4 regions of the Catonella sp. genome follow, and region 1 is predicted to be linked to each of the others. Evidence: predicted binding sites of a transcription regulator. Region 1 holds the regulator's gene; each other region holds the start of a gene.
What was found. Region 1 encodes Rex, which represses fermentation and respiration genes when NADH is low (regulators of the CRP and FNR family bind a similar motif). Its sites were predicted from a motif close to ATTGTTAANTANTTAACAAT; they were not measured.
Positions count from the first base shown of each region.

Region 2: ACO6HM_RS01845 (NAD(P)-binding protein) is a predicted target of Rex. The motif match lies at 1,812-1,831, and genes of this name have one in related genera.
Region 3: serC (3-phosphoserine/phosphohydroxythreonine transaminase) is a predicted target of Rex. The motif match lies at 3,107-3,126, and genes of this name have one in related genera.
Region 4: adhE (bifunctional acetaldehyde-CoA/alcohol dehydrogenase) is a predicted target of Rex. The motif match lies at 3,007-3,026, and genes of this name have one in related genera.

Region 1 is NZ_DBHIEC010000008.1:39,950-45,556, reverse strand. Features, by position in the region: gene ACO6HM_RS05735 (EAL domain-containing protein) at 1-519, shown strand, start outside; gene ACO6HM_RS05730 (polyribonucleotide nucleotidyltransferase) at 683-2,776, shown strand; gene ACO6HM_RS05725 (redox-sensing transcriptional repressor Rex) at 2,810-3,445, shown strand; gene acpS (holo-ACP synthase) at 3,458-3,817, shown strand; gene ACO6HM_RS05715 (NAD(P)H-hydrate dehydratase) at 3,820-5,391, shown strand; gene rlmH (23S rRNA (pseudouridine(1915)-N(3))-methyltransferase RlmH) at 5,388-5,607, shown strand, end outside.
Region 2 is NZ_DBHIEC010000002.1:159,375-164,981, reverse strand. Features, by position in the region: gene ACO6HM_RS01845 (NAD(P)-binding protein) at 1-1,650, opposite strand, end outside; gene ACO6HM_RS01840 (hypothetical protein) at 2,030-2,935, shown strand; gene ACO6HM_RS01835 (leucine-rich repeat domain-containing protein) at 3,083-5,607, opposite strand, start outside.
Region 3 is NZ_DBHIEC010000009.1:86,387-91,993, forward strand. Features, by position in the region: gene ACO6HM_RS06410 (hypothetical protein) at 1-386, opposite strand, end outside; gene ACO6HM_RS06415 (phosphoglycerate dehydrogenase) at 708-1,868, opposite strand; gene serC (3-phosphoserine/phosphohydroxythreonine transaminase) at 2,009-3,091, opposite strand; gene ilvB (biosynthetic-type acetolactate synthase large subunit) at 3,199-4,905, opposite strand; gene ilvD (dihydroxy-acid dehydratase) at 4,940-5,607, opposite strand, start outside.
Region 4 is NZ_DBHIEC010000006.1:128,605-134,211, forward strand. Features, by position in the region: gene ACO6HM_RS04870 (phosphotransferase family protein) at 1-284, opposite strand, end outside; gene adhE (bifunctional acetaldehyde-CoA/alcohol dehydrogenase) at 307-2,928, opposite strand; gene ACO6HM_RS04880 (exodeoxyribonuclease III) at 3,119-3,871, opposite strand; gene rny (ribonuclease Y) at 3,975-5,522, opposite strand.

The DNA of each region.
Region 1 (5,607 bases):
AAATGGCAGAATGAAGGAAATGGTCATTATTATATTTCAGTGAATATTTCGCCTGCAGACTTCTATTTTCTAGATATTTACAAAGAGCTTGTAAGGATAGTTGAAAAATATGAAATTAACCCTGCAAGACTAAAGCTTGAAATCACAGAAACCCTGATTATGAAGGATGTTGAGAGTAGGCTTATGATAGTAGAAAAGCTTAGGGACTTTGGATTTACAGTGGAGATGGACGACTTTGGAAGTGGATATTCTTCACTTAATATGCTTAAGGATATATCTGTAGATGTACTCAAGCTTGATATGGGATTCTTATATAAAACAAAGGATGAAGAAAAGAGCAGGAAGATTATAGGAATGATAGTTCAGCTCTCGAAGGCTCTTGATATGCCTGTAATCTGTGAAGGTGTAGAAACAAAATCACAGTTTGAATTCTTAAGAAATATCAAATGTGATTATTTCCAAGGATATTTGTTTGCGAAACCTGTATCTGTTAAAGAATTTGAAGAAATACATATGTAAATAGGTATATCACACTACTATTGCGATTGGAATGCGGGTGTGATATACTGTTTTTAGCTTTGTTAATTTTTTGCCGAGACTTCTGAAAAGCTGATTCAAAGGAGTCATTTTTTCAGTAGTTTCGGGATTTACAAAGCCAGTATAAAAAGGAGATAGTAAAATTATGTTTAAGAGTTTTAGTATGGAACTTGCAGGACGTACCCTTACAGTAGATATAGACAGGGTTGCCAAGCAGGCTAATGGTGCAGCGCTTATGCACTATGGCGATACAGTTGTTCTTTCTACCTGTACAGCATCAGAGAAGCCAAGAGAAGGTATTGATTTCTTCCCACTTTCAGTGGAATATGAGGAGAAGCAGTATGCTGTAGGTAAGATTCCGGGAGGCTTTAACAAGAGAGAGGGTAAGGCTTCTGAGAATGCGGTACTTACTTCAAGGGTAATTGACCGTCCTATGCGTCCTCTTTTCCCAAAGGATTACAGAAATGATGTTACACTGAACAACCTTGTTCTTAGCGTAGATCCGACCTGCTCTCCTGAACTTACTGCCATGCTTGGTTCAGCTATAGCAACAGCTATATCTGATGTGCCTTTTGACGGACCTTGTGCAACTACGCAGGTAGGTCTTATTGACGGAGAATTTGTAATCAATCCAAGTAATGCCCAGATGGCTTGCTCAGCCCTTAAGCTCACAGTTGCTTCTACAAAAGAGAAGGTTATTATGATAGAGGCAGGTGCTGATGAGCTGCCTGAGGCAAAGATGATTGAGGCTATATATAAGGCTCATGAAATCAACCAGGAGATCATCGCATTTATCGAGAAGATAACAGCAGAGTGTGGCAAGCCTAAGTCAGAGTATGAGAGATATGCAGTACCGGAGGAGTTCTTTGCTGCAATCAAGGAAGTTGTTACACCGGAGGAGATGGAAAAGGCTGTATTTACTGATGAAAAGCAGGTAAGGGAAGAGAACATTTCTGCTATCATGGATAAGCTTAGCGAGCATTTTGCTGAAAATGAAGAATGGCTTCCTTTCCTTTCTGACGCCGTATATCAGTATCAGAAGAAGACTGTCAGAAAGATGATATTAAAAGACCATAAGCGTCCGGACGGCCGTGAGATGTCTCAGATAAGAAAGCTTGCAGCTGAAGTTGATCTCATACCTCGTGTTCATGGCTCAGCTATGTTCACAAGAGGCCAGACTCAGATTTGTAATATTACCACTCTTGCACCTCTTTCAGAGGTTCAGAAGGTGGACGGACTTAATGCAGAAGAGACCTACAAGAGATATATTCATCACTATAACTTTCCTTCATATTCAGTAGGAGAGACAAAGCCATCAAGAGGACCGGGAAGAAGAGAGATAGGACATGGTGCTTTGGCTGAAAGAGCTCTTATACCGGTACTTCCTAGCGAAGAGGAATTCCCATACGCTATCCGTACAGTATCAGAGACTTTCGAGTCAAACGGATCAACTTCCATGGCTTCCACCTGCGCATCCTGTATGTCGCTTATGGCTGCGGGTGTGCCTATTAAGAGGATGGTAGCAGGCATTTCCTGTGGCTTGGTTACAGGTGAGACAGATGAGGACTATGTACTCCTTACAGATATTCAGGGACTTGAAGACTTCTTTGGAGACATGGACTTTAAGGTAACAGGTACAACAGAGGGAATCACGGCTATTCAGATGGATATCAAGATTCACGGCCTTACAAGGGAGATAGTAGAAGGTGCGATCGCAAGAACAAGGGAAGCCAGAATGTTCATCATGGACACCTGTATGAGACCTGCAATAGCAGAGCCTAGACCAAGTGTGAATGAATATGCACCTAAGATTGAGCAGATTAAGATTGATCCTGAAAAAATTGGTGAGGTTGTTGGACAGAAGGGTAAGACCATCAATGCCATCATAGACAAGACAGGAGTTAAGATAGACATTACCGATGAAGGAAATGTAAGTATTTGTGGTACGGACATTGATAAGATAAATGAAGCTAAAGAAATAATAAGAATGATAGTGACTGAGTTTGAAGAAGGTAAGGTTTATACCGGTAAGGTTGTATCAATAAAAGAATTCGGTGCCTTTGTTGAATTTGCTCCTGGTAAAGAAGGAATGGTGCATATTTCTAAGGTTTCAAAAGAGAGAATAAACAATGTTGAAGATGTGCTTACGCTTGGAGATATAGTAAAGACTATCTGCCTTGGAAAAGATAAGATGGGAAGAATATCATTTAGTATTAAGGATGTACCTGCAGGAGTGTAAATCATAACACTGAATGGGGTTGGAGGAAAAAATATGGAGTCAAAGAATATATCTCCTGCGGTCATAAAGAGACTGCCTAGATATTACAGATATCTGGGGGATTTACTGAAATCGGGGATAGACAGGATTTCTTCTAAAGAGTTAAGCGAGAGAATGCAGGTTACGGCATCTCAGATTAGACAAGACTTAAATAATTTTGGGGGCTTCGGTCAGCAGGGTTATGGTTACAATGTAGAGTATCTATACAATGAGATTGCCAAAATTTTGGGGCTTGATAAAGACTACAGCCTTATTATAGTAGGAGCAGGTAATCTAGGAACTGCAATCACGAATTATACTGATTTTGCAAAAAGAGGATTTTATGTAAAGCAGGTCTTTGATATTAAGCCTGAATTAATTGGTAAGAAAATCGGAACTATAGAAATACTTGGAATGGACAGCCTGCCTGATTATATCAAAAATAATCAGGTAGACATAGCTGCCATTACAGTTCCGAAGGAAATGGCAACTGAAACTGCAGCAAAACTCGTAAAGTGCGGTATCAAGGCGATATGGAACTTTGCACCTGTAGATCTTAGATTACCAAAGGATGTTATAGTTGAAACAATTCACCTTTCGGACACTTTGATGAGACTCTCTTATTCACTTAAAAATAAGGGGTCTAAGTAAAGGAATATTAGCTTGATTATAGGGATTGGTAATGATTTAATTGAAAAATCAAGAGTCAAAAAAGCATGCGAAAAGGATGCTTTTTTGTCGTATGTTTTTACTGAGCATGAAAGAGAGCTGATTCAAAAAAAACCTGATAGGGCAGCAGGAAACTGGGCTGTGAAAGAAGCAGTGGCAAAGGCGATGGGAACAGGCTTTCTGGGATTTAAGATAAGAGAGATAGAAGTCCTAAGGGATGAGCTTGGGAAACCCTATGTGAACTTATATGGTAGTGCAAAATTAAAACAAGAGGAACTTGGTATTAAAGCATTCTTTGTTTCAATCTCGGATACCAAAGAATATGTGAGTGCTGTAGCAGTGGCGGAGGGCTGATTATGATAAGACTTGTAGACAGCGAAGGAGCAAAAAAACTAGATGAAGATGCAAGAAAACTTGGCATGCCCGGGATGGTGCTTATGGAAAGAGCGGCTCTGTCTGTGGCGGAGTTTATAAGGGATAAGCTTCTAAGAGATGACGAGGATAAAAAGATTATAGCAGTTTGCGGCTCCGGCAACAATGGCGGAGATGGCATTGCCTGTGCAAGAATACTCCATGAATGGGGGTATAATTCAGAGGTAATAATGGTTGGGAAAAAAGAAAAGTTTACCAATCAGACAAAGCTGCAGATAAGGCTTGCTAAAAATAGCGGAGTAGCAGTTAAAATAGCCAATCCAGCCAAGCTAATTACTGAAAAAAGTGAATTTAACCAGGCTATAGTCATAGATGCGGTATTTGGAGTGGGATTTAAGGGTAAGCTTGAAGGAGACTTGGCTAAGTTTACCGAGTATATCAATATGTTTGATTCAGTGAAGGTAGCGGTGGACATCCCTTCGGGAGTGAATGGCAGCAATGGAAAGGTTGAAGGGGTAGCTGTTAAATGTGATTACACAATTACTTTTGGCGTAAATAAGCTGGGGATAGCCGTATATCCGGGTAAAGATTATGCAGGTGAGATTGTTGTGGCTGACATAGGTTTTCCTAAAAAAGCCCTGGAGATGGTTTCTCCAGATACATTTACCTTTGATGAGTCTCAAATAAGCTACTATATGCCTGAAAGAAGAGAGTACAGCAATAAGGGGGACTTTGGTAAGATACTGATAATAGCGGGTTCAGAGGAAATGTGCGGAGCATCTTTCCTTTCAGCTCTTGCGGCATACAGAACAGGTGGAGGACTTATTAGACTCTTTGTGCCTGAAGCAAACAGACAGTCTCTGCAAAACCTGCTTCCGGAAGCTATACTTACTACATATGAAGATAGTGCTGACAAGGCGATAAGTAAGGTAACTGCAGATAAATTGGAGAAGGCTGTGAAGGAATGGGCAGCCGCGATAGTAATAGGTCCGGGTCTTGGCTTAACCAAAAGGAGCAAGTCTCTGGTTGATAAAACCTTAGAGATATCAGAAGTGAGGACTGTTATAGATGCAGATGGGCTCACACTCTTTAGAGAGATAGTCGAAGAAAGGGAGAAAAGGAATTTTAATCCTGTTAAAGATATGAAAAAGAACTATATCCTTACTCCTCATATCAAAGAATTGGCTGACTTATTATATTTGCCTAAAGAAGAAGTGAAAGAGAATATAGTTCAGATTGCAAAAGAGCTAAAATACTGTAACGGAGAAATAGTTATAAAAGAGGCAAGAACACTGGTTACAGGCAGTGGCAAGTGCTATATAAATAACAGCGGCAACTCTGGCTTGGCAAAGGCCGGCTCGGGTGATGTGCTTACAGGAATACTTGCAGCTTTAATCGCCACTGAAAAACAAAGACCTTTTATGGTAACTCCTCTTGGAGTTTACATTCACGGACTGGCAGGAGATATGCTGAAGGAGAAAAAAGGGAAATACGGAATTATCGCCAGAGAACTGGCTGACGAGGTAGCTGAAGTGATGAAGAGGTATTCGGATTGAAAATAACTATACTTTGTGCAGGTAAGATAAAAGAAAAGTACTTTGAAGCGGGCATTGCAGAGTATACCAAGAGGTTGTCAAGATATACAGTTATTGAAATAAAACAGGTGCAGGATGAAAAAACTCCTGACAACGCATCAGAGGCTGAAGAAGAGAAGATAAAACAGGCTGAAGGGGCGAGAATGCTTGACTTTCTTAAGAAGGCAAAGGGAAGTG
Region 2 (5,607 bases), on a different contig from region 1:
CTCTACCTTGCTTGGAAGAGGGATATCGACATCGCAGGTAATATCGTGCTTATAGCCTAAGAATTCGTCAATATTTGCAGCCATAACCTTTGCAGCGGCAATAGCCTTGATTACGGTAGCAGGGCCTGAAGCACAGTCTCCACCTGCAAATATTCCCGGAAGTCCTGTAAATCCACCGTTAGGCATGGTAAACATCTTACCCTTTTGTACAGGTATTCCTTCATCTTCATAGTATTTGGTCTCTATATTCTGACCGATTGCTACTATGAGAGTCTCGCAAGGAATGAACTCATCTGGCTCGCCTGTAGGTATTACAGAGGCTCTTCCGTCACTTATTTTAGATATCATCTGAGGTGTTACCCAGATACCCTTTATATGTCCATTTTCTATTTCAAGTCTTGAAGGAGCCTTAAGTGCAACCATCTCAACACCTTCAGCAAGAGCACCTTCGATTTCAGCAGGAAGGGCAGTCATATCTGCTATTCTACGTCTGTAGACGCAGCTAACCTTCTTCGCGCCAAGTCTGACTGCTGTTCTTACTGCATCCATAGCCACGTTACCACCACCGATGATGGCTACATTCTGTCCTGTAAGGTCGTCATACTGCTCAACACCTACATTTCTAAGGAACTTAACTGCAGACATAACTCCTTCAGCATCTTCGCCTTCAAGCCCAAGCTTTTTATCGGTAGACGCGCCTATAGTTATAAGAACTGCATCGTATTCTTTCTTTAAGTCAGGTAAGAGGAGGTCAACACCAAGTTTAAGACCGTATTTTACTTCTACACCTGTAGCAAGGATAGCGTCTGTATCCTCCTCAAGTCTGTCTTTTGGCAGACGATAGTTAGGAATGCCGTATCTAAGCATACCACCAAGCTTAGGCAACATTTCATATACAGTTGTCTGATGCCCCATAAGCTGTAAATAGTAAGCTGCTGAAAGCCCTGAAGGACCTCCGCCGATAATGGCAATCTTCTTGCCTGTAGAAGGTGCACATGGAGGAGGTGGAACCTTTCCTGCCATATCAGCTGCAACACGCTTGATTCCTCTGATATTTACAGCATCATCTACCATATTTCTTCTGCATTTTTCTTCGCAAGGATGCTCACAGATAAATCCACAGGTAGTTGGGAATGGATTATCCTTTCTTATGAGCCTGATTGCATCAGCATAGCGCTCTTCCCTAACAAGGGCGAGATATCCCGGAACATCCACATGTGCAGGGCAGAGAGCAACACAAGGAACAGGCTGCTTTGTCATACAGTTACAGCGGCCATTTCTGATATGCTCTTCAAAGTCATCACGACAAGCGGTAACTGTCTTATACACCATATGTGCAGCTTCGTAACCAATAGCGCAGTCTGCAGTTTCTGAAATTGATTTGGCAGTCTCCTCTATAAGGTCGATGATGTCCATAGTGGCTGTACCATTAAGAACAGTTGTCATCATGTGCTTTAGATGGAGCAGTCCTACACGACAGGGAACACATTTTCCACAGGTCTGTGCATGGCACATTTCAATAAATGCTCTTGTGATGTCTACAGGACAGAGTCCGGGAGGGCTTGCCTCTATTCTTTTGTCCAGAGTTCTGTACAAGTCTTCAATTACAAGAGTGGCTCTGTCCGGCGTAAAAATTTCCAAACGGCTCATTTTAACTACCTCCTTTGATTTACCATCATAATTTTTGAACCGATAACTACTCATTTGTAAAAATATGCAAAAAACCATGGATTAATTCTCAAAAATATCCCACAAATATAGTTTTAATATCGATAATTTAATTGTACAAAATAGCTAAAGGAAAATCAAGGATAGTTAAAAAATAAACAAATAAACTGGAAGATTTATAGAAATTATTGATAATAATTATCAGTTGTTATATATTTAGCCTTCCGTTATAATGAAAGCCTATGTGTAACCTAAGTTTGTGTGATATATTTTGATAAGTGCCAGAAGCACGTAAATTCATTGTTTGCTTGTTTGATGAGGAATTTGTCATTTATTACAAAAATATTGATTAAGGAGATTTATGAGAAAGAAAATAATTAATACTGTATTGACATTTGTGTTAGGTTTATCACTTACTGCCTGTGGAACTGCTACAGCGACAAAAAATATTAATGTTGAGCCTGAGAATAAGCCTACCTCAAGTAAAAATATTGTAGTGGAAGCAAATGCTTCAGAGGCAGCAGTATCTGCTGTTAATGTGAATAAGACTGAAGAAAGTGACAAAGTGGCTACAAGCAGTGCCACGAAGGCTGATGTGTCAGACAAGTCATCAAAGGAAGTATATAACTGCTGTGGCTTCATAGAGGACAGCGGCGTTACGGTAAAGATTGCAGGAATTAAAGGAAACGATATAGTAGGCCTGGCTAAGCTTATTGATAACGCAAAGCAGGATAAGACAGTAAATGGCTATGATTTTAGTCAGTCATCTTCATCTGAGGAACTTGGCGATAAGCTTGTAAAAGGTGAGCTTGACATGGCAGTACTTCCTATTGAAGCTGCTGTAAAGCTTTATGATAAAACAGGCGGTAATATCAGGATGGTTGCAACTACTGTGATTGATGTTACTAAAAAGTGGGATAAGTCTAACAGGAAAAAACATTCTATGTCAGGTATCTTTACAACTGCTAAGTTTGTTAGGGAAAATAAGCATGCTGTAGACGCTCTATTAGGAGACTATAGTTATTCTGCAATGTGGATGACTGAGAAGGAGAATGAGGAAGAGTCTGGGAAGTTAATCAAAGAATATGATGCTGCTGATACTGATAAGGCGGCTAAGATAATTGCTTCAGGGAAGGTAGCCTGCCTTAGAGGAGAAACTATGAAAAAGGCAGCTAAGACCTATCTTGGTTCACTTAAAAAGGTGGACAAAAAGGCTATAGGTGAACTGCCGGAGGATAACTTTTACTATATAAGGGATGCTGAATAAAACATAAAAAGTCCTACAGGAAATTTAAACCTGTAGGACTTTGTTGTTAATGAAATTTCTTCGTTATTATGCTAAACAACAATAAAAAATAGGATGTCAAAATGTCTGACACCCTATTCTTATGATAATTTTCTTTGCAAATTTAGATTACTTCTTTATCTTCTTACTTTTGATAAAAATCTTTGTAAGTATTTTAGCTGCATTATTCTCAGTAACCTTCTTCTTTACATTCTTAATATCCTTTTTGGTAAGAGCACCTGTCTTTATAAGGCCGGCTACATAGGCTCTTGCCCACTTTGAAGTCTTAACTCCCTTTAGATACTTCTTTGTATCCTTCTTGTTGGCCTTTTTGATTATCTTCTTTTTCACAAGCTCTTTTGCAAACTGTTCAAGAGTAAGGCCTTTCTTGGCATTTATCTTCTTACGGATAGCCTTCAGTTTGTTCTTATCAGCAGTCTTCTTAAGCTTTGCTATAAGCTTGTCAAAAGCTGATAGCTTCACAGGACTAAGAGGGGTAGTGTCATCACTAACAGTTGTGTTTGATGAACCGTTATCGTTGATGGATGGAACTACCGGATAGATAATCTGTCCGCCACCGCCAGTACTTGGCTGACTAGGAGTAACCGGCTGTGAAGGCGGAACCGGATTACTAGGCTGTGGAGTAGGTTGTGGAGCAGGCTGTGGTGTAGGTTGTGGAGCTGGCTGTGGTGCCGGCTGAGGTGTAGGTTGTGGAGTCGGCTGAGGTGTTGGTTGTGGTGTAGGTTGCGGAGTAGGCTGCACAGGCTTAGTAGGATCAACCAAGCTTATGGTTGTCTTCATATATCCAACAATGTATTCAGAATCATTATATCTAGCTTCCTTTACAGCTCCACTACGTAGGTCAAGCGCAATCTCATATCTGTTATTTCCAAGTGACTTTAGCCCAGGACTTTCAAGCCTGTAGCCAGCAGGAAGACTCTGCTTAAGGCTAAAGGTAACTTTGTCACCTAACTTGAAATTCTTGTAATCAACATAGTTGTGGGCATCTTCCATGTCGATTTTTGCAATTGTGGATTTCCTGTTAGTACCCTCAATCTGAATATTGGTTACATAATCAGCGTAATTCTTCCCTGAATTATCTTTAAGCTTAAGCTCAAAAAGCACAGGGTTAAAGACATAGGTTTTTCCATCAGGTACATTGTTAGTAGTCACATAGTTGAGGCTTTTATCTACCCTGTATAAGGCAACCCTAAAATCACGTGCGTGAGTGCCTTCGGTAGACTGGTACCAGCCGTTTTCAAGGTAAGCATTTAAGGAGCCAAATACACTGTTGCCAAAGGTAACAATCTGAGCAGGAATTTTCATGCTTTTAATAGGCTGGTCATAAAAAGCATCATGCCCCAAACCTGTAAAGCCAGGGTCTAGATTAGCATAGTCAAAGCTTACGTTTTTAAGCGAATGCAATGAGCCATAATCAGGTCCAATCTCAGCAAACATCTCCTTTGACAAAACCTTCATATCGTCGCTTGGCTTAAAGTCTAATCCTTCTACGGATTTTAAGGTTGTATTACCAAAGGCACGGGTGCGGATATGAGCACTAAGTCCATTAAGTGAAAGCTCTGTTATCTTATTGTATCCAAAGGAATACGCACCAATGAAGTCAACTGTGCTTGGGAAGGAGAGCCTTCCTCCTATGCAGGCGCCGTTAAATGCCGCGTATCCTATTTTTCTAAGTTTACTGCCGTATGCAAAGTTAAGTTTTGCTGTAAAGTTACTATTAAAATTTTCATAGCTTCTGAGAAAAGCCTCATTATATATAACTTCTACCTCGGCAGGGATATTAATGTATGTTATATCATTACCAATAAATGCCTGATTACCTATAGCCTTGATATTGGTAGGGAGATTTAAGCTTGTCAGTTTGTTATATGCAAACATTCCATTAGGTATAATAAACTGATTGTTAACTTCGCCCATAAGAGCGTCACCGGTATTGTCGCCTCCGTTGCTGGCAGGACCAAAGTCTTCACCGTTACCGGCCTTAAGACTTCCGCTTACATTGTAGTAGTTTCCAAAGTCTACTCTAGATATCTGGTTGTTTCTAAAAGCATTGATACCTACAGTTGTAAGGCTTGATGGGATGGAAACATAGGTTATCTTATTGCTTCTAAAGCAATTATCACCGATACTTTTAAGAGTATTTGGAAGGGTGATAGATGATAAAGCGCAATTATAAAAAGCGTTATTTCCTAAGGTCTCAACACCGTTGTTTAAGTTAACGGAGGATAGGATAGGATTGCCACTAAAAGCACCTTCGCCAATTGATTTTAATTTATTATTAAACTTGATTGAGATAAAATCGCAGCCTGCAAATGCGTCTTTACCAATAGTTTCAAGTGTATCAGGCAATTCAAGTATGAACTGCTTGCCGTTAAATGCTCCCCTGAAGGCTGCTCCAGAAATCCCCTTTATATTAAGATTAGGGTCAAACTTCACTTTGATAATATTTCCAGAAGTATTCCTTAATGTACGCTCAATCACATCGCGATTTCGATATATAATATTAGCACCGTTTATATTAAGACAAGAGCTATCAAGGGTGATGGTAGCATCCTCCCTTACATCCGCCTTTGCAACAACAGAGTAATTTAAGCCTTTTGCAGCTAAAGCACCTATGCCCAAGCTGCCAGAGC
Region 3 (5,607 bases), on a different contig from region 1:
TTTAGCTTTCTTATATACGAAAAATCATATATATTGATATATATTAAATTACTTATATTGTATACAGTTTCATTATTTTGATTTATGTAGCTATAATTCAACCTAAAATATCTAAATCCTCCAATCCTAAAGCCCAAATATGTATCATTTATTCCCAGCACTATAGCATCAAAGACTAAACCATTTTTTATTAAATTATTTCTTTTAATATTATATGCTACCAAATATAGTAAGAATCCAAAGCATACTGCAAATATGATATTAGTAAGCAATGCTATCTCATATTCTAATGATATAAAACGCATTTTTTCTGCTACAATAAGTATTAGTGAAACTACAAACCCCAACTTAAACATAATAAAACATGGATTTTTCAACAATTTCATGATACCAATACCTCCATAAGTTTATTACAGACAATTATATTTATCATTGTTCATCTAAAAATGAAAGTATGTCTATGATACAAGCATTACCACCACAAATGCTTCTCCTTTACATTTCTTCTCTATTTATATTATATATCTAAAATTATTTAATTTAAAGAGATATTGATGTACTTTTTGCAGAATATAGATATATATGTCATATAATGTTAAAGTATTCATCCAAAAATTAAGGACTTTTACCTGATAAATATATATAATTTATCAAGCAAATGTCCTTTTATAGATTATGATATTTATATTTTCAGCCATTTTACACTCTTAGATACTTCTTACCTTAAGCACTCCCTCTATCTCACTAAGTGCCTTTCTCATTTCATCTGTAACTATGGTATCTATGTCAAATACAGAGTAGGCATAGTCTCCCTTACTCTTGTTTACAAGCTCCTCAATATTTACATTGTAAGAAGAAAGCACAGTTGTAAATTTAGTTATCATGCTCGGGATATTCTTATGTAATATGGTAATTCGTGAAACACTTGTATGCTTTGCTACCTCACAGTTTGGGTAGTTGACAGAGTTTTTTATACTTCCCTTTTCAAGGTAATCTACAACTTCCTTAACTGCCATAACTGCGCAGTTATCCTCTGATTCCTCCGTAGAGGCTCCAAGGTGTGGAATAGCTATAACACCTTTCATATTAGCTGTTTTTTCATTTGGAAAGTCAGTTACATACTTCTTAACCTTACCACTGGCAAGCGCTTTTTCAATATCCTCATCATTTACCAGGGCATCTCTTGAGAAGTTTAAGATAACTACTCCGTCTTTCATAAGACCAAGGCTGTAAACATTTATCATGTGCTTAGTTGCATCCATAAGAGGTACATGTACTGTAATATAGTCACAGGTTCTATATATCTCTTCTACAGTCTTTACATGGATTACATCCCTTGAAAGACTCCAGGCATGTTCTACAGAGATATAAGGGTCGCAGCCGTAAACCTCCATTCCAAGTCTCTTTGATGCATTGGCAACAAGCACACCTATGGCTCCAAGGCCTATTACACCAAGTTTCTTCCCCTCTATCTCATTGCCTGCAAAGTTTCCTTTTTCCTTTTCTACAAGCTTAGAAAGCCCCTCTGCATCCTTGTTATCCTGCACCCAGTTGATTCCACCTACCACATCCCTTGCAGCAAGGAAGAGTCCTGCTATAACAAGCTCCTTAACCGCATTAGCATTGGCTCCCGGAGTATTGAATACAACTATTCCCTGCTCAGCACATTTATCCAGAGGGATATTGTTAACTCCGACACCTGCTCTGGCTATGGCAAGAAGATTGTCACCAAGTTCAAGAGACTTCATATCTGCACTTCTTACAAGAACAGCATCTGCCTCACTCAACTCTTCTACAAAGCTATAATTTTCATCAAGCTCTTTAAGTCCTATGTCTGATATATTATTTAATGTTTTTATTCTATACATAGTATCCCCCCCTAACAAGCTCCCAGATGCTCATATTTTGTCCTGTAATTTTAATATTTCCACAGATATATTTCAGTTGTACCTGTTTAATATTTTTTAAGTCCTAAATATTACAAATGTTTCAGCCGTTATCATTTAGACTATAGGTTTTCAGCCTCAAATTTCTTCATAAATTCAACAAGTTTCTCTACTCCCTCTATCGGCATGGCATTGTAGATACTTGCTCTCATTCCACCAACACTTCTATGTCCTTTAAGGTTTACAAAGCCTGCTGCCTGTGCCGCTTTTATAAATTTTGCATCCAACTCTTCATTCCCTGTTACAAAAGGTACATTCATTAAAGAACGGTCTTCTTTTCTGACTGTGCCCTTAAAAAATTTGCTATTATCAAGAAAATCGTAAAGAATACCAGCTTTTTTCTCATTTTTCTCCTTCATCACGCCAAGCCCGCCCTGCGCCTTAAGCCATTTAAATACCTTGCCGCATACATAGATACCGTAGGCAGGTGGGGTATTGTAAAGTGACTTATTATCTGCATGTATCTTGTACTTCATCATTGTAGGTGTACCGGGAAGTACATCTTCCGTAATCAAATCTTCTCTTATAATCACAATTACAGTTCCTGCAGGTCCAATGTTCTTCTGGACTCCTCCGTAAATGATACCGTATTTGCTTACATCCACAGGCTCGCTTAAAAAGCAGGAGGATACATCAGCTACAAGAGTCTTGCCCTTTGTATTAGGCAGAGTCTTAAACTTGGTTCCGTATATTGTATTATTTTCGCATATGTATACATAGTCTGCATTGTCCCTTATAGGCAGGTCGCTACAGTCAGGAATATATGAAAAGGTTTCATCGGCAGAGGATGCCACTGCTACAGCATCACCGTATATCTTTGCTTCTTCAAAGGCCTTCTTTGCCCACTGACCTGTGATAATGTAGTCAGCCACCTTATTTTTCATAAGGTTCATAGGAATCATGGCAAACTGAAGTGAGGCTCCGCCCTGTAAGAAAAGCACCTTATAATTATCAGGAATGTTCATAAGCTCTCTAAGGTCAGCTTCTGCAGTATTTATAATGCTTTCAAAGGCTTTGGAGCGGTGGCTCATCTCCATAACTGACATACCTTTGCCCCCATAATTCATCATTTCTTCCTGGCACTCTTTAAGTACTTCCTCGGGAAGCACTGCAGGTCCTGCTGAAAAATTATAAACTCTTTCCATATGTTCCCTCCTCTGTTCGTTAAAGTATTCACAATTCTTATTGCTATACTTTATAGTAAAAGAAACAGCCCTTACTTTATGCAAGTCTGTTTCTTTAATTTCTATCTTTACTTCTTAGCCTTAGCCTCTTTTTCCTTTACATCCTCCTCAGAGAAAGTCTCCTCTAGAGTTGCGCCGGCTGGCACCATAGGCCATACGCTTTCATTCTTATCGATTACAACTTCTATGAATACCGGACCTTTAGCCTTAAGAGCCTTCTTAATAACCTCGTCAACTTCATCTTTCTTAGTTACCCTAAAAGCCTTTATATTCATTGACTCAGCAAGCTTTACATAGTCAATATCCTGAGAAAGCAGAGTCTGAGAGTATCTCTTGCCGTAGAAGAGAGTCTGCCACTGTCTTACCATACCGAGTACATTGTTGTTAAATACTACTTCGATAATAGGCACATTGTAATGTGCGGCAGTTGCAAGCTCATTCATATTCATACGGAAGCATCCATCTCCCGCAAGGTTGATAACCTGCTTGTTTGGGAGGCCTATCTGCGCTCCGATGGACGCTCCAAGCCCGTAGCCCATAGTTCCAAGACCACCTGATGTGAGCAGGGTTCTAGGCTTACTATACTTGTAGAACTGTGCAGCCCACATCTGATGCTGTCCTACTTCTGTAGAAATGATGGCGTCACCCTTTGTAAGTCTGTAAAGCTCCTCTATAAAATATGGGCCTGTAAGTTCATTTTCGTGATATCTGAGTGGATACTTTGCCTGCATCTCTGCAATATGCTCCATCCATTCATCATGGGACTGCTTAGTAAGCTTCTTGTTAAGCTCCTTAAGTACATCCTTTACATCTCCCTCGATGCTAAGGTCAACCTTAATGTTCTTATTTATTTCAGCAGGATCGATGTCTATATGAAGTATCTTGGCTCTCTTTGCAAAGCTCTTGGTATTGCCTGTAACTCGGTCTGAGAATCTTGCACCAAGCACCACAAGGAGGTCACATTCAGTAACTGAGAAGTTGGCAGTCTTAGTGCCGTGCATACCAATCATTCCCATATAGCGCTTGTCAGTGCCGTCAAATGCTCCCTTTCCCATAAGAGAATCACAAACAGGGGCATCCATAAGGTCAACTAAGGCTTTTATTTCTTTGTGTGCTTCTGAGATGATGGCACCGCCACCAAGGAAAATGACAGGGCGTTTTGCCTTAGCTATCATTTCTGCTGCCTTATCAAGCTCTTTTTCAGTAAAGCTTTTTTCTTTCTTGGCCTTATCCGCCTTCTTAACATCCTCTTTTTTGTATTCGCATTTATTGGCTGTTACATCCTTGGTTATATCCACAAGCACAGGGCCGGGTCTTCCGCTTGCAGCTATCTTAAATGCTCTTCTTATAGTCTTTACAAGCTTCTTTACATCCTTTACAATGAAGTTATGCTTTGTAATAGGCATGGTCACGCCTGCTATGTCTACCTCCTGAAAAGAATCCTTTCCAAGAAGATTGGTGCCTACATTTCCTGTAATTGCTACCATAGGAACAGAATCCATATATGCATTGGCAATACCGGTTACAAGATTGGTTGCACCCGGACCGCTTGTCGCAAGGCAGACTCCGACCTTACCTGTTGCCCTTGCATATCCGTCAGCTGCATGTGCAGCTCCCTGCTCGTGAGAAGTAAGGATATGCTTTATTTCATCCTGATGGCGGTAAAGCTCATCATAGAGATTTAATACTGCTCCGCCAGGATATCCAAAAATAGTATCTACTCCCTGCTCCTTCAAACATTCAACAAGTATCTGCGATCCATTAAGTTCTGCCATAAATTCTCCTTTTCCTTTCAATCAAATAAATATATTACTGCATCTTAGGCACTTCAAGTATGGCTCCTCTGTTGCCTGATGTAACCATAGCCTGATATCTCTTTAGATAGCCTGTAACCTCAGCCATTTCCTTTGGTTTCCAGTTCTTTCTTCTATTTTCAAGCTCTTCATCTGAAAGCTTTACATTAAGTGTCATTTCAGGGATGTTAATTGAAATAATATCTCCCTCTTCAATGAGTGCAATAGGTCCTCCTACTGCTGCCTCAGGAGAAACATGACCTATGGATGCTCCTCTTGATGCACCTGAGAATCTTCCATCAGTTATAAGGGCTACAGATGAGCCAAGTCCCATACCTGCTATTGCAGAGGTAGGGTTTAGCATCTCCCTCATACCAGGGCCTCCCTTTGGCCCTTCATACCTGATAACCACTACATCTCCAGGCACTATCTTGCCACCCTTGATTGCAGCTACGGCATCTTCCTCTGACTCAAATACCCTTGCAGGGCCTTCGTGTACCATCATTTCTTCTACAACCGCTGAGCGCTTTACAACGCTTCCGTCAGGTGCGATATTGCCTTTAAGTACGGCAAGGCCTCCTGTCTTGCTAAATGGATTGCTCACAGGCCTGATAACCTCTTCATCCCTATTGTAAGCATTTTTAATATTCTCGCCTATGGTCTTGCCTGTAACTGTCATACATT
Region 4 (5,607 bases), on a different contig from region 1:
AATCTTTCAAGAAATTCATCCTGCTTCTCAGGGTGCTCATTCATAAGCTGCTCGAAGGTCTTGCCCTCGATATAATCAAGCACAATAGCTGTCTTTCCATCAATCTCAGTCACGCCATGTAATTTAGGTATATTTAATCCTGTCTCCATAACCCTTGCCTGATTGAGTGCCTCATTGAGGATATCAGCCATAGAGTACTGAGCATCAAACAACTTAATTACCTTATTACCATCTCTGTAAACTGTTTTTCCCGGACGCTTCACAAGAACATTCTCAAGTTTCATAATATAAACCTCCCCATTTACATTAAACTGCTTCGTTATTGTTGCCATAGTAAGCATTGAGATACATCTGCCTCATTTCACTAATAAGCGGATATCTTGGGTTGCAGCCTGTACACTGATCGTCAAATGCTTTCTCTGTCATATCATCAAGAGTAGCAAGGAAATCTTCTTCTTTGATACCATAATCCTTGATACTTCTCTTAATGCCGATTTTGTCCTGAAGTTCTCTGATTCCCGCAATAAGCTTTTCTACACTGTCAGCGTCGTTTTTACCCTTAAATCCCAGAGCCTCTGCAACCTCTGCATACTTTCTCTGTGTCTTAGGGTATTGATACTGTGGGAAGGTTCCCATCTTGGTAGGTACTTCAGATGCATTGAAGCGGATAACCTGCTCCATCATAAGTGCATTTGCAATACCATGTGGTATATGGTGGAAGGCACCAAGCTTGTGCGCCATTGAGTGCATTATGCCAAGGAATGCATTTGCAAAAGCCATACCTGCCATACAAGCAGCATGTCCCATCTTCTCTCTTGCCTCAGGATCATTTGGTCCGTTATCATAAGCCCTTGGAAGATATTCAAAAATCATCTGTAATGACTGTTTTGCTATACCGTCTGTAAAATCTGTAGCCATAACCGAAACAAGTGCCTCAAGGTTATGTGAAACAGCATCTATACCAGAAGATGAAGTAAGTCCCTTAGGAGCATTCATCATCATATCTGCATCTATTATAGCCATGTTTGGAAGTAGTGCATAGTCCGCAAGAGGATACTTGTTGCCGGTAACTTCATCAGTAATAACTGCAAAAGGTGTAACCTCTGAGCCAGTACCTGCTGAAGTAGGAACAGCTATAAAGTAAGCCTTTTCACCCATCTTAGGGAAGGTATATACCCTCTTTCTAATATCCATAAAACGCATAGCCATATCATAGAAGTCTACTTCAGGATGTTCATATAGAACCCACATAATCTTAGCAGCATCCATAGCAGAACCACCACCAATTGCAATGATACAATCAGGCTCAAAGCTTCTCATAAGTTCTGCACCTTTTTTAGCTGAATTCAGTGTAGGATCAGGAGCTACGTCTGAGAAAGTCTGATGTACTATGCCTAACTGGTCTAACTTATCTGAAACAGACTTGGTATAGCCATTCTGGAAAAGGAAAGTATCTGTTACTATAAATACCTTCTTTTTATTCATTACATCCCTTAATTCTTCAAGTGCTACAGGGAGACATCCCTTCTTGAAGTAAACCTTTTCAGGTGCTCTAAACCAAAGCATATTTTCTCTCCTCTCGGCTACATTCTTGATATTTAACAACTGCTTGATTCCTACATTTTCAGAAACTGAGTTGCCTCCCCAAGAACCACATCCAAGAGTAAGAGATGGAGTGAGCATGAAGTTATATATATCTCCGATACCTCCCTGTGAAGCAGGTGTATTGACTAAGATACGGCAGGTCTTCATGCGCTCACCAAACTCTGCTATCTTTTCTCTTTCGATAACTGAGTTAACATAGAGAGAAGAAGTATGTCCGTAACCACCATCTGCAATCAATCTTTCTGCTTTGCTTAGAGCATCTGCAAAATCTTTTGACTTATACATAGCAAGTACCGGTGAAAGCTTCTCATGTGCAAACTCTTCGCTAAGTTCAACACTTGTAACCTCTCCTATAAGAATCTTGGTTGCAGGGTCTACCTTAACTCCTGCAAGTTCAGCTATTGTAGCAGCTTTCTGACCAACTATCTTAGCATTCAGAGCGCCATTTATAATTATCGTCTTACGAACTTTTTCAATCTCATCCTTCTTAAGGAAGTAGCAGCCTCTTCTCTTAAATTCAGCCTTAACTGCATCATATATCTTTGCATCTACAATCACTGACTGCTCAGAAGCACAAATCATACCATTATCAAAGGTCTTCGAATGGATGATTGAGTTGACTGCCATAAGGATATCGGCTGACTCATCAATGATAGCAGGGGTATTACCGGCACCAACACCGAGCGCAGGCTTTCCTGATGAATAAGCACTCTTAACCATTGCAGGACCACCTGTAGCAAGGATACAGTCACATTCTTTCATAACCAGATTGGTCATCTCAAGACTAGGAACATCTATCCAGTCAATGATTCCTTCAGGCGCACCAGCTTTTACAGCAGCCTCAAGCACAACTCTTGCCGCTTCTGCAGTACATTTCTTAGCTCGTGGATGTGGGCTTATGATAATACCATTTCTGGTCTTAAGCGCTATAAGTGTCTTAAATATAGCAGTTGAAGTAGGATTAGTGGTAGGAATAACTGCAGCAAGTATACCAAGAGGCTCTGCAACTCTTGCAAATCCAAACTCTTTATCTTCATCAATAACACCACAGGTCTTAGAGTTCTTATATTTGTTATAAATATACTCTGCGGCATAGTTATTCTTGATAACCTTGTCTTCCACGATACCCATGCCTGTCTCTTCGACCGCCATTTTAGCAAGAGGAAGTCTCTGCTGATTGGCAGCAGTTGCGGCTGCAAAGAAAATCTTATCTACCTGCTCCTGTGAATAGGTAGAAAACTCTTCTTGTGCTGCACGAAGCTTCTTAAGAGCCTTCTCAAGCGATTCAACACTGTCAATGATGTCACGAGTCTTTTTTTCCATCGTAATTCTCCCTTCAATCTGCCGGTTTACCGGTGTGTATTTTTTAGGATAAAACAGCCTTGTTATTTTTTTAACTAGCTTGTTAAAATTTTATCATTCTTTCTTTGTTCTGTCAATCTCTTTTTTTTTAATATACCACGAAACTCTTACACTTTCCAGCATTAAAACAATAATTTGTATATTGAATACATTACTCAAAGTCCAGCTCTACAGGGCAGTGGTCACTTCCCAATACCTCAGAGTGAATCTTGGCATCTCTAAGTCTGTCTTTAAAATCATCAGAGGTGATAAAGTAGTCAATGCGCCAGCCTGTATTCTTTTCTCTTGCCTTAAATCTGTAGGACCACCAGGAATATACATTTTCAAGTTCAGGATAAAAATATCTGAAGGTATCGATGTAACCGGCATCTAATAGCTCCGACATCTTTCCTCTTTCTTCATCTGTAAAACCTGCATTTCTACGATTTGTTTTTGGATTCTTAAGGTCTATCTCCTTATGTGCTACATTCAAGTCTCCGCAAAGTATAACAGGTTTAGTTTTCTTTAGTCCGTTAAGGTAAGCTCTAAAGTCATCCTCCCATACCATTCTGTAGTCAAGTCTTTCAAGCTCCTGTTTTGCATTAGGTGTGTAACATACAACAAAAAAATGGTCTTCATATTCTGCTGTAATTACCCTTCCCTCGTGGTCGTGTTCGTCTATTCCCATATCGTATGTTACATTTATTGGTTTCACCTTAGTAAACAACGCAGTGCCTGAGTAACCCTTTTTCTCAGCATAGTTCCAGTACTGATAGTAACCAGGCAAATCAAGCTCTAGCTGACCTTCTGAAAGCTTAATCTCCTGAAGTCCGAAGGCGTCTGCATCTATTTCATTAAAAAAATCCATGAAACCCTTTGTAAGGCAGGCTCTTAGCCCATTAACATTCCAAGATATATACTTCATTTTATTTCCCTTCTTATACTGTTTTAATAATATGATGTGGATGTCAAAAGTATTTGATACTTCAATCAACAAAAAAAGTCCCTGAAAAAACAGGGACTAAATTTTATTTTGCATAATCAACAGCTCTGGACTCACGAATAATGCTCACTTTTATCTGGCCCGGATACTCTAGAGAAGCTTCTATCTTCTTAGATAAATTACGTGCCAAAAGCACCATCTCAGAATCAGCAACCTGATCAGGAAAAACAACGACTCTGACTTCCCTGCCGGCCTGAATAGCAAAAGATTTGTCAACACCTTCAAACTCATTAGCTATGTCTTCTAGCTCCTTGAGTCTGTTAGTATAGGTCTCTAAGGTTTCTCTTCTTGCACCAGGTCTTGCGGCAGAGATAGCATCTGCAGCCTGAACAAGACAAGAGATAAGTGTAGAAGGCTCTACATCTCCATGATGAGACTCAACTGCATTGATGACAGTAGGTGATTCCTTATACTTTTTGCAAAGCTCAACACCAATCTGTACGTGTGAACCTTCCTGCTCTCTATCTACAGACTTACCAATATCATGCAAAAGTCCGGCTCTCTTAGCAAGTTTAACATCACAACCACACTCTGCAGCTAGGATGCCAGACAGCTGAGCAACTTCAACTGAGTGTCTAAGTACATTCTGACCATAACTGGTTCTAAACTTCATTCTACCAAGAAGTTTAATAAGCTCTGGGTGAATTCCATGAATGCCACACTCAAGAGCAGCAGCTTCACCTTCTTCTCTTATCTGTACCTCAACCTCTTTTTGTGCCTTTTCGACCATTTCCTCAATTCTTGCAGGATGAATTCTTCCGTCTACGATGAGCTTTTCAAGCGCAATCCTTGCAACCTCTCTCCTAACCGGATCAAACCCTGAGAGAACAACCGCCTCTGGAGTATCATCGATTATAAGGTCAACTCCGGTAAGAGTTTCAAGAGTTCTGATGTTACGACCCTCTCTACCTATAATCCTACCTTTCATCTCATCATTAGGAAGCTGTACCACAGATATAGTAGCCTCAGCAATATGGTCAGCAGCACAGCGCTGGATAGCAGAAACAACAATCTCCTTCGCCTTTTTATCCGCGTCTTCTTTTGCTCTGTTTTCGAGTTCTTTGACCATAACCGCCATTTCGTGCTTAACATCATCTTCGACAGTTTTAAGGATATAATCTTTTGCCTGATCGGAGGTCATTCCTGATATTCTTTCAAGCTCAGCAAGCTGCTTTGAATGAAGCTCCTCCACATCCTTTTTCCCTTTTTCAAGTTCCGCCTCACGTTCATTTAGCTTAATTTCACGTTTCTCAAGTGCTTCACTTTTTCTGTCTGTAGCTTCTTCCTTTGTTAATACCCTTTTTTCGTACTTCTGTAATTCTGTTCTTCTCTCCCTACTTTCCCTCTCAAACTCATTTTTAGCTTTCAGAGATTCCTCTTTGGCTTCGAGCAAGGCTTCACGTTTCTTAGTTTCAGCTTCTAAATTAGCTTTCTCAATAATTTCCCTGGCTCTTTCCTCTGCAGTTCCAACCTTAGATTCATAGTTCTTAATACGGTTAGAAATCGCAATTTTCCAAACAGTAGGAGCAGTAACCGCAGCAGTAACGAATACAGCAATAGCTGTAACAACAATCGGTTCCACCGGAGCACCTCCTTATTTAATTTTCATTGTACAATAAATCTATGCTAAATTATCATTCCATAATTCAACTGATACA